One region of the Streptomyces sp. NPDC093097 genome, then DNA from elsewhere that is predicted to be linked to it. Evidence: riboswitches for the same ligand, from Rfam matches in the RefSeq annotation. Region 1 holds a riboswitch; each other region holds the start of a gene.
What was found. A riboswitch is a leader RNA that binds a small molecule or an ion and turns the genes downstream of it on or off. The one in region 1 is predicted to bind magnesium.

Region 1 (3,515 bases):
CGCCCCGGGCGATGCGCGCGACGACTTCGCGCAGGACGGTCCGCAGGGCCGGTCCCGCGGACGGCCGCAGCGGACGGATGTGGATCGCGGACAGTACGGACATGACGCACTCACCTCCGTGCGGATGACTGGCCTCCGGGGCGGCGGTCGGTGGGCGCGCCGCCCCGGAGGCGGTCCGTGGCGCTCAGTGCCCCAGGGCGAGTTGGACGATGCGGACGGCGACCAGGACCATGGCGGCCAGCAGGTAGGTCCGCAGGGCGGTGAGGCCCACCTTGCGTCCGGTGGAGAGGATCGGCTTGGGCAGGTGGTCGAGCGGCGGCATCCGCCAGTCCTCCTTGCCCGTGCGGTCCACGGGCGTGGCCAGGGCCCAGCCCTTGCGGCGCCGGCGGGCCTCGGCGTAACCGAGGGCGAGGATGCCGGCGACGCCGCAGACGCCCATGATGTCCAGGATCGCGTCCGAGCTGATGTGGGGGAAGAGCACGGCGGCGGTCAGGATGATGGACAGGGCGACCAGGACGGCCACGACGACGGACGTGAAGGCGTTCATCGCCCGCCCGTTGACCCACGGGCCGAGTACCGCCTTGTCGTTGCAGAGCAGCAGCAGGAAGACCGAGGCGGAGGGCAGCAGCACCCCGGCCAGGGTCTGGACGCCCTCGGTGAGCAGGCCGAGCGGGGAGCCGGGGATGACCACGATGACCGCGGCGGCCAGGATGAGCCCGGCGAAGACGGCGTAGAAGCCCTTGGCGCTCCGCACGCCCCGGTGCAGCGAGTGCTTCAGGCCCATCACGTCGCCGATGGCGTAGGCGGTGGACAGGGAGACGGCGGAGGCGCCGATGATGGAGGCGTCCAGCAGCGCGATGGCGAACAGCACCCCGGCGGTGCGGCCGGCGTACTTCGTGAGGCCGGCGGCCACGTCCTCGGCGTCGGTGAAGTGGCCGAACTCGCCGTGCCCGGCGAACGCGGCGGCGCAGAAGCCCATCATCGCGGCGGCGCCGACCACCACCACCACGATACCCAACCACAGGTCGGCCTTCTCGTAGCCCATGAAGCGCGGGGTGATGCGCTTGTCGATGACGTAGGACTGCTGGAAGAACAGCTGCCACGGGGCGACGGTGGTCCCCACGATGGCGATGATCAGCAGCATCACGTCCGAGAGCTGGGAGTGCTGCGGCAGGCCCGGGACGACGAAGTCGTGCGCCATCTGCGCGGCCGGCGGGTGCACCAGGAAGTAGATCGGCACCAGCAGCAGCGATCCGGCGCACAGGGCGATGGCGGTGCGTTCGAACCGGCGGAACGAGCCGGTCGACGCGGCCAGCACCACGATCACCGCCGCCAGCAGCACGCTCGGCACCTTCGGCAGCCCGAGGTAGCCGACCGCCAGGGTGATGCCGATGAACTCGGTGACGATGGTGAGGGCGTTGAGGAGGAACAGGTCGATGACCGAGAACGCGCCCCAGAACTTCCCGAACCGCTCCAGGATCAGCCGGGCGTGCCCGACCCCGGTGACGGCGCCCAGCCGGAGCACCATCTCCTGGTTGACGTAGAGCACCGGCACGAGCAGCAGCAGCGTCCACAGCAGGCTGGTGCCGTAGTTCTGGCCGGCCTGTGTGTAGGTGCCGAAGGCGCCGGCGTCGTTGTCGCCGACCATCACGATCAGGCCCGGGCCGACGATCGCGAGCAGGGTCTTGAGCTTGGCGGACAGGCCGCGGCGGGGCGCGGTGTCGTCGTGCCTGATGGTGCCGAGCGCACCGCGGATGTCGCCGACGTGCGCGTCGTCGAGGACCGCGGAGGCGGGCTTCGGGGCGGGCGGGGCGGTGGTGGTGGACAGATCGGTCATGACAGCCTCCCGGTCCCCCGGTCTGGGGGAGGTTCGGGGCACGCGGCAGCACCGTTCCGCGGGCGGGCGGCCCGCGCCCGGGCGGCATGGAGCCGCACCGGTGCGGACTGCTACGGGGCGCGGAAGCGGGCGCGGGGAAGAGGGGTGTTATCGCGTGCCGGAGGTCAACGAGGACATGCGGATGCGGGGCCGACTGTGGCCCGGACTACTGCAATGGCCGTCCATGTCTCTCGCCTCCTCACGGCCGGGGCGCCAAGGGCGCCATGACGGACACGTCAAGGAGCGGACCGGCCGCATGGGCCGGCTCACCCCAACTCGTCAGAGCTTTGGCACTCCACGGCGTAATCCCCTTGCCGGGGCAGCCACTTGGGGTCACCCCTTAATCCGGGGAGACCTGTCCTGAACCTGGGCGTCTCTCGACGTCGTGGGGTCAGTGGCCTGTGTCCGTGCAGACGCCTCACCGAACGAGGTGCCTTCGAATTTCTCGAACGTCCAGCAGCATACCGACCTACTTGCGCATCGACGCAAGTACTTGACCGAACCTTGACGCCGGCACACACCGACGAACCCGGCGCGCACACCGCACGGTTGGACCTCCACGCAGGTCAACTGCCCCTCATTGTCCGGGAGTTGATCGTCGTTTCCTGGCACGCCGTCATGCGCCGGGAGCCCCCGGCGGGGCCCACGCCTCCACGGAACGGGCCCGAGCCGCCCGCTCCCCTCCCCCGCACGGGCCGCCGGCCTCGCCGCGCGGGCCCGCCACGGCCAGGCACCCCGCACCGGCCGCGGCCCCGGGCGTCCGGCGGGCGCGACGCGACGGAGCGCGCTCAGCACGAAGGGCCGCCCGGTCACTGTGGGTAGTGGGCCGCCCGGTGTCCGTCCACGGGCGGGCTCGCCCCGTCGGCAGGCGGGCCGGCCGGAAGGCGCCCGCACGGGGCAAGCAGGGCGGCAGGCCCGCCCGGGGAGTGTTAGAAATAGCAGCATGGCCGCAGGGTCCGGCCGCTACCGGCGCACAAGAGGACGGTCACTGACCGAACGACGCCCGCAGAGCGTCGCGGGGCAAGTCTTCCTGCTCCAGCTCACCGTGGGACTGCTGATCGTCCTGGTCGCTCTGGCGGCGCTGCTGCTGACCTCGCGGCACGACGCCGAGCAGGCGGCCCGCAGCCGCTCGGTGGCCGTCGCGGAGACCTTCGCCCACTCCCCCGGGCTCACGGCCGCGCTGCGGTCCCCCGATCCGGCGAAGGAGCTGCAGCCCCTCACCGAGGCGGCCCGGAACCGCGCGGGCGTCGACTTCATCGTCGTGCTCGACACCCATGGCGTCCGGTACACGCACCCGCAGCCCGGGCAGATCGGCAAGCAGTTCATCGGCAACATCGGTCCCGCGCTGGCCGGCCGGGTGCAGATCGAGAACGTGACCGGCCCGCTCGGCCACGAGGTGCAGGCCGTGGTCCCGGTCACCGATCCGCACGGCTCGGTGGTGGGCCTGGTGTCCGCGGGGATGAAGGTGGCGAGCGTCAGCCGCGCCATCGCCGGCCATCTCCCGGTGATCTTCGGGATCAGCGGCGCGACGCTGGCGCTCGCCACCGCCGCCACCGGGGTGATCACCACCAGGCTGCGGCGCCAGACCCACGGGCTGGGGCCGGTCGAGATGAGCCGCATGTACGAACACCACGACGCG
Region 2 (3,515 bases), on a different contig from region 1:
CACCGACCAGGCGCGCCACGTGCCTCCGGCACGGCACGGGATGACCACCGCAGCAGTGACCGATGCGCGACTCAAGGGGACTGGCTGAGATCTCGGAAGGACGTGCGCCTGGCCGCACCCACAGCCTTGATCCGCCGCACTTGCCGGCCAAGCTTGCGTACCCCGTGCTCCAGCAGATCAGCGTCTGTGGGGTGGTCGATATCGGCTTCGATCACCATGATGTCGATGCACGGCTTGCGGCATCGCAGCAGCTTGTCAGCAGCGTGGCGTTGAGCTGCTCGACGGTGTGCATCCGGCTGCGGCATCAGCTTGATCAAGGTGGTCGGGTGCGACCTAGGACGTCAGTGGGATCCGGCAGAACCGCCTCCAGCTCAAGGAGTCCGTCACCTCACGGCACAGCGTCTCGCATCCGAGCTGATAGCGGTGCTTGAGATATAGCAGCCGCACCGGCGTCTCGACCGGGATAGACGGCCGCCCCAGCCTTTCGGCGAGTACTACGCGCTGTGGGGCGACGAACCGCTCGTCGTCCAGATACGCGTCGATAGGCCGGCTATCAGGTGGAGCTGGGATCGTGGGAAGACCCTGGCCTTTGCGTCGTTCCATCGAGCCATGTCGCCGTTCATGGCGAACGGGCTGTGGAGGCGAGCCCGAGGTATGTCCAACGGTTCAGTATCTGGCGGTGAGTCGCCGATATAGGAGCTAGTACGGGAAAGGTGTCAAGGGTGAGGGGAGCGGATCATGGCCGTCATCGATGAGTGGCCGTTGGTGGACAACGTCATCGCCGGGCTCGGCTTCGGTGCCGTCATTGGCCTGGAGCGGCAGTAGCGGGCCAGGATGGCCGGGCTGCGGACGAATGCGCTGGTGGCCGCCGGGTCGGCGCTCTTCGTCCTGTTGTCCAACTACGGCTTCACCCAGGCCACCAGTACCGTCGGCTACGACGGTTCTCGGGTCGCGTCCCAGATCGTCTCCGGTATCGGCTTCCTCGGAGCCGGTGTCATCATCCGGGACGGGTTGAGCGTGCGCGGACTCAACACCGCGGCCACGCTGTGGTGTTCGGCAGCGGTGGGTCCCCTGGCCGGTACGGGTCTGTACGTCCTGGCGGGCCTCGGGACGGTCACCGTGTTGGGCGCCAACCTGCTGCTGCGGCCGCTGGGCCGGCGTTTGGACCGGGAGCCGCGCGGCGGCGCGGAGATCACCACCGACTACTACTTCGAGGCGGTGTGCAGAGAGCAGGAGGAGGCGCACATCAGGGCCCTGATCGTCCAGGCCCTCGCCGGGCCAGGCTTCCAGCTGCACTCGGTGTTCAGCCGCGACGCGCAGGCGGGGAAGGTCACGGTCGCCGCGGAGCTCACCACGGAGCGTCGTGATGACTCCCTTCTGGAAGCTGCCGTCAGCCGGCTGTCGTTGGAGCCTGCGGTCTCCGCGGTGAGCTGGACCGCGATCGGCCACTCGGACGAGAGCGAGGGCGACTTCCCTGCCGACGAGGCGCCCCACCGCCGGTTCCGACGCTTCTTCACCGGCTGGGGACGCGGGGGAGCACCACGGCGGTAGTCGCGTATCGGTGAACGCGTTCGTTGCACGGGCTCACGCGAGCTTTGGGACGTGTCCGACCTGCATGGGGAACGGGGTTTCGTCGGGGCCGTGTTCTGAGATTCGTGCATCGCTCTCGAGTGTCTGCTGCACGATGTGGACGGCCAGCGGGAGTATCAGGCGGGCGAGCAGGCCCGCGCCGGCGGCGTCGGCCGCGCCGGCGAGGAGGGGCCCTGCGTAGGTCAACACCCGCTGCAGGGTGGGGCGGAGCGAGTCGGAGCTGAGGTCGGGTAGGGCGAAGGTGAGGGTGAGGCAGGCGTTGGCAGCGTTCGGCCACGTCAGTTGGATGCGCACGGCGGTCTCCAAGCAGGACGTACCCGGTCGCGGACGGGCGCACGGACCACCGCACGGCGTGCCTGGGAACCCTGCAGGCAGGGTGGCAATGGGGTGGGCGTCGGTGGCGGTGTCAGCGACGGGTGGGTGCTGATGGGTGAGTTGGGCTGGAAGCGGGTTCCGGACTATGCCAGGGACTCAAGCCCCTCACCTCCTCGCGGCCTGGGCACTCGTGGGTGCCTGGTATGGGCCGAGGAGCCTCCGCGACGCGGGAAGGCACCTCTCTCGTCGCGGTTTCAGCACTGCGCGGCGTAATCCTGGCCGAGGTTGGCCGGGTAGCCACTTGGGCGCACCCCTTAATCCGGGGTGAGCTGTCCTGCCCCGGGGCGTCTCTCGACGTTTGGGGTCAGTGGCCTGTGTCCGCGCAGACGCCTCGCCCAACGAGGTGCTGTACGCATCGAGAATCACGAAGGCGCAGGGGTGCTGTCAAGACGCGTTTGGGGAAACTCGGAGCGGCGCAGGTTAACGCCAGTGGGCCGGTTTGAATGGAAACCGTGTCCTTACCTGGAACAGGAGATGTCATGAGTGAGAGCGCCCATATACCGCCTTCGTCCTCGTCGCTGCCGGCCGGAGGGTCCGGCCCGTTGGGAGCGGTGTGGGCGGTGTTGGACCGCGTGCCCGGTGCCCGCCTGGTGAGGGGTGCCGTGAACGGGACGTTGGACGTGGTCGGTTCGGTGTCTCCTCGGGCACGGCGGACCGCGGTGTATGCCGGTGCGGGCCTCCTGGGTGTGGCGGGGCTCGTCGAGTGGCCGGTTGCGGTGGCAGGTGCCGCGGCGGTGTGGCTGACGCAGCAGCGTCCCAAGAACGGTGGGGCGCACGCCGCGCCGACCGGTGAGCGGCAGGGTTCGTCTGTGGTTGCCGCCGCTTCCCCGAAGCGGGCGAAGGGCGCGTCAAAGAGCCCGTCATCCCAGGGGCGGCGGCGCGATGGTGCGGTGCCGATCGACGTCGAAGAGCCCTTGGGCCAGACGGCCGGCTGACGGCCGGACAGTAGTCGTCGGTTGCCCGGCCGTCCCGGGCGCAGTGTCCCTTCTCCGCACCTGGTCATGACGGGTGTGGACGTCTCATGAGAGTAGGACAGTGGTTCTGCGTTTGTTAACCGGCTTACCCGTGGCCGGTCTTGGGCCCGTACTCGCCCTTCCGGGACGGGCCGTGGCTCGTCTGGCTGAACCGGTCGACGTGCTGAGGCGCGGGACGGCCGAGCTGGCGTCGGCCGGTGTGCGCACTGCGGCGGACGGAGCGGCCGAGGCATCGGCGACGGCTGTGCGCGTGGCGCGGGTGGCCCGTAGCGCGCTTGTTCCCAGCGATGGTCGCTGGCGCGCCGGCAGCCGGCTCCAACTGCCGTTGCAGCCGCGCCCCGAAGCCACCGCCGCGCTGACGCTGGAGGAGGCCGCGCAGAAGGTAGCGGCCGCCTTGCTGGAGCAGCCTGACGTGCTTCTCGCCTACTGGGACAGCGGTCTGTCCCGGTTGGTGGTGCGGGTGACGGAGGAGGGTGTGGTCGGCGCGGTGGAGCGCCGGGCGAAGGAGTTGGCCACCCGGTACGGGCTGGAGGACTCCGGTGGCAGCGACGAGCTCTGCCTGGTGCATCCGGGAGG
Region 3 (3,515 bases), on a different contig from region 1:
AAGCCGAAGTAGACGAACACGCCGATCAGGTCCATCACCGAGGTGATCAACGGTGCGCTGAGCGTGGCGGGGTCGGTGCCGATGCGGCGCGCGACAAAGGGGAGGAGGCCACCGATGACGCCGCCCAGGACGGTGCACACCAGCATGCTCAGGCCGACGGTGGCGAGGACGCCTGCGTCAAGTCCTCCCTTGGCGAAGTAGGCGAGGGCCACCTCCAGTATGGCGATCACCGCTCCGAGCCCCGCAGCCACACCGAGCTCTCGCCTCGTCACGAACCAGATGTCCCGCCACCCCGGGCGCAGTTGGCCCAGCGCCATGGAGCGGAGGACGAGAGTGGCGGCCTGGCTCCCGGTGTTGCCGCCCATGTCGACGATGGGGGCGATGAAGGCCGCCAGGACGATGACCTCTTGGAGCATGTCCTCCTGAGCTGCGACGAAGGTGCTGGTGACCAGGCCGAACACGGTGAGGATGCCGAGCCAGAACACCCGGACACCGAAGATCCGGCGCAGCGGTGACGCGCGCAGGTCGAGGTCGGGCCCGCCCAGGGCGGAGGTGCCGCCGTAGCGGGCGAGTTGGGTGGCGTCCTGCTCGTGGTCGATGTCCATGGCGTCGTCCACGGTGACGATGCCGATCATGCGGTTGTCCTCGTTGAGCACGGGGACGGCCAGCAGGTCGTACCGGCGGATGCACTCGGCGGCCTTCTCGTCAGGGTCGTCGGCGTGCACGGTGACGGGGTCGGGGCGCATCAGCTGGTCGACCGAGGCGTTGTCGGCAGCCAGGACGAGGTCACGCAGGGAGACGGTGCCGCGCAGATGGCCCGTGCCATCGAGGACGTAGACCACGTAGATGGTCTCCTTGTCCGGTGCCGTGGCGCGGACCGCGCGCAGGGCGTTGGCCACGGTCGTGCCCGCGGGGACGGTGGCGTACTGGGAGGTGACGGCCGCGCCCGCGGTGCCTTCCGGATAGCGCGCGAGGTGCAGCATGTCGTCGCGTTCGGCCTGGGCCAGGGACGGCAGCAGCCGGCGCTGTCCGTCCGGGCTGAGCCGGTTGTACAGGTCGGCCCGCTCGTCGGAGGGCAGCGCGGACACCAGCGGCACCACCGCGGCAGGCGGCATCTCGGCCAGGACGGCGTCCTGCTGCACGTCCGGAAGTTCAACGAACAGGCGGGCCTGGGCCTTGGCCGGAACCGGTGCCAGGAGGGCGGCCACCTGCTTCGGTGGGCTGTCGCGCAGGGCGTCGGCGACGTCGGCCGGCGGCGCGCTGCGCATCAGCCTTGCGAACGCGTCGGCATCGGGCCGGTCGAGTAGGGCACGGGCGTGGAAGACTATGTCCTCGCGGTTCATGAAAAGACCTTTTTCGAAATCATCCGCAGGGGCACCGAGCGAAATGGCGACATGCTCGGCCTACGTGTGGAGACGACTGCCATGTAGCGGGCAGCGCGGAAACCGGGAAGTGCCCGGTCAGAATTCTCGGCAGCCTCGACGGACTGCCGAGAACGGGTACCGGCGAGCGGTGATCAGCAGCTGGCCACAGGTGACGGCGTACTGGCGTAAGGCGAATCACCGCTCTGGGAACTGGCGGAGCCTTTTCGCATGTCGTCACCTCCTGCTGCTCAAGGCGCACGGGGGCGCCGCGGAAACACACGCGGAGGCGGATAGGGGCCCTCGTATGGAGCCCTGGCACCTCTCTCGACAGAGCTTTGGCACTGCACGGCGTGCCCGCTTTGCGGGAGCCACTTGGGCTCAACCCTTAGACCGGGAAGAGCTGTCCTGAACCGGGGCGTCTTTCGACGTTTGGGGTCAGTGGCCTATGTCCGTGCAGACGCCTCACCTAGCGAGGTGCATGCGTAAGGGACGCTACAAAGCGCGCAAGGAATCAGTCAAGTCCTCACCAAGATTAATGTGATCGAGGTGCGGAAATTCCGGTGGTCACAGGCGTGGCGTCACCGCCATCGGGGCTGGTGAGGCCGGGTGCCGGGGTGCCCGGGTAGCCGGGTCCGGCCCCTGGAATCAAATACAGCTCACCCTCGCGTGGCCCCGTCGGCGGTTTCGTCACTCGATTCCGTCGGCGGACGGGCGGACGTGACCCGAAGGCTTGGTCTTAAGTCCCCGAATAGACAGGACGAAAGTCCCTACTGACCTCCCGGGACAGAACTGAGACTTATCCAAACCTTTACCTCACCCGCGTGGATCCTTAAGTCCGCTCTCGCAGGAGGCCCTTCCCCATGCAGCATGAAACCGCGCCCAGTGTGCTGGCCTCCGGTGGGGGGCTGTCGGGCATAGAGGACGCCGTGAACCACGTCGTCCAGCCGGTCACTGATCTGGTCCACAAAGTCATCTTCTACGAGGTGGATATCGCCGGTGCCGGTATCCCTCTCATCGTGCTGTGGCTGCTGGTGGGAGGCGTGGTCTTCACCGCCTACCTCGGTGCGATCCAGTTCCGCGGCTTCAAGACCGCCTATGAGATCGTCAAACGGAGCGGCAAGGGCGCGGATGCCGACGCGCCCGGCGAAGTGACCCAGTTCCAGGCGCTGATGGCCGCGTGCGCCGGCACTGTCGGGCTCGGCAACATCGCCGGTGTCGCAGTGGCGGTGACCGTGGGCGGGCCCGGTGCCACCTTCTGGATGATCGTGTGCGGACTGCTCGGCATGGCGCTCAAGTTCGCTGAATGCACCCTGGGCGTGAAATACCGCGTCGTGCACGAGGACGGCAGTGTCTCCGGCGGACCCATGCACTACTTGCGCCGAGGTCTGGCCGACCGCGGGTATGCGGGCCTGGGCCGGGTGATGGCTGCCGTGTTCGCGCCGATCATCATCGTGTTCGGTCTGGCCGGCGGCAACATGTTCCAGGTGAACCAGACCCTCGCGCAGTTGCGCTCCGTGACCGGCGGCGAGGACGGTGTGCTCGGCAGCCCCGGTGCGGGGCTGGGTATCGGCCTGGCTATCGCCGCGGTCATCGGTCTGATTCTGCTGGGCGGCGCCAAACGGCTGGGAGCGGTGGTCGGCAAACTGGTCCCGGTCATGGCGATCGTGTACGTGGCGGGCTGCCTGGTGGTACTCGCCGCGAACGCGGGGGCCATGCCCGGTGCCGTCAGGCTCATCGTCACGGATGCCTTCAGCATGGAGGCGGGCGCCGGCGGCCTGATCGGCATCATGGTGGTGGGATTCACCCGCGCCGCCTTCTCCAACGAGGCCGGCCTGGGCTCGGCCCCGATCGTTCAGGCCGCCGCCAAGACCCGGCATCCCGCCTCCGGCGGCCTGGTCTCGATGCTCGGCCCGTTCATCGACACCGTCATCGTGTGCACGATGACCGCTCTGGCCATCATCGTCGCCAACCCCCCGATGTACGCCGAAGCGCGGAAATCAGGCAAGGCCGAGGGGGTGGAGCTGACCTCGGCGGCATTCGAGACGGTCATGCCCTGGTTCCCCTACGTGTTGACCGTCGCCGTGATCTTGTTCGCCCTGTCCACCACCGTCACCTGGTCCTACTACGGGCAAAAGTGCTGGGAGGGCATGT

Region 2: linked by a shared signal. The riboswitch ahead of ACIQE0_RS10545 (hypothetical protein) and the one ahead of ACIQE0_RS15540 (NRAMP family divalent metal transporter) in region 1 are both predicted to bind magnesium.
Region 3: linked by a shared signal. The riboswitch ahead of mgtE (magnesium transporter) and the one ahead of ACIQE0_RS15540 (NRAMP family divalent metal transporter) in region 1 are both predicted to bind magnesium.

Annotation. Positions count from the first base shown of each region.
Region 1 covers NZ_JBIVOW010000007.1:327,484-330,998, reverse strand. Annotated here, with positions in the region: gene ACIQE0_RS15545 (hypothetical protein) at 1-103, opposite strand, end outside; gene ACIQE0_RS15540 (NRAMP family divalent metal transporter) at 185-1,837, opposite strand; M-box (ykoK) riboswitch at 2,140-2,313, opposite strand; gene ACIQE0_RS15535 (SpoIIE family protein phosphatase) at 2,820-3,515, shown strand, end outside.
Region 2 covers NZ_JBIVOW010000005.1:102,218-105,732, forward strand. Annotated here, with positions in the region: partial or broken gene ACIQE0_RS10535 (transposase) at 78-546, opposite strand; gene ACIQE0_RS10540 (MgtC/SapB family protein) at 835-1,551, shown strand; gene ACIQE0_RS10545 (hypothetical protein) at 1,585-1,884, opposite strand; M-box (ykoK) riboswitch at 2,137-2,315, opposite strand; gene ACIQE0_RS10550 (HAD-IC family P-type ATPase) at 3,001-3,515, shown strand, end outside.
Region 3 covers NZ_JBIVOW010000001.1:318,022-321,536, forward strand. Annotated here, with positions in the region: gene mgtE (magnesium transporter) at 1-1,343, opposite strand, end outside; M-box (ykoK) riboswitch at 1,677-1,845, opposite strand; gene ACIQE0_RS01290 (alanine/glycine:cation symporter family protein) at 2,225-3,515, shown strand, end outside.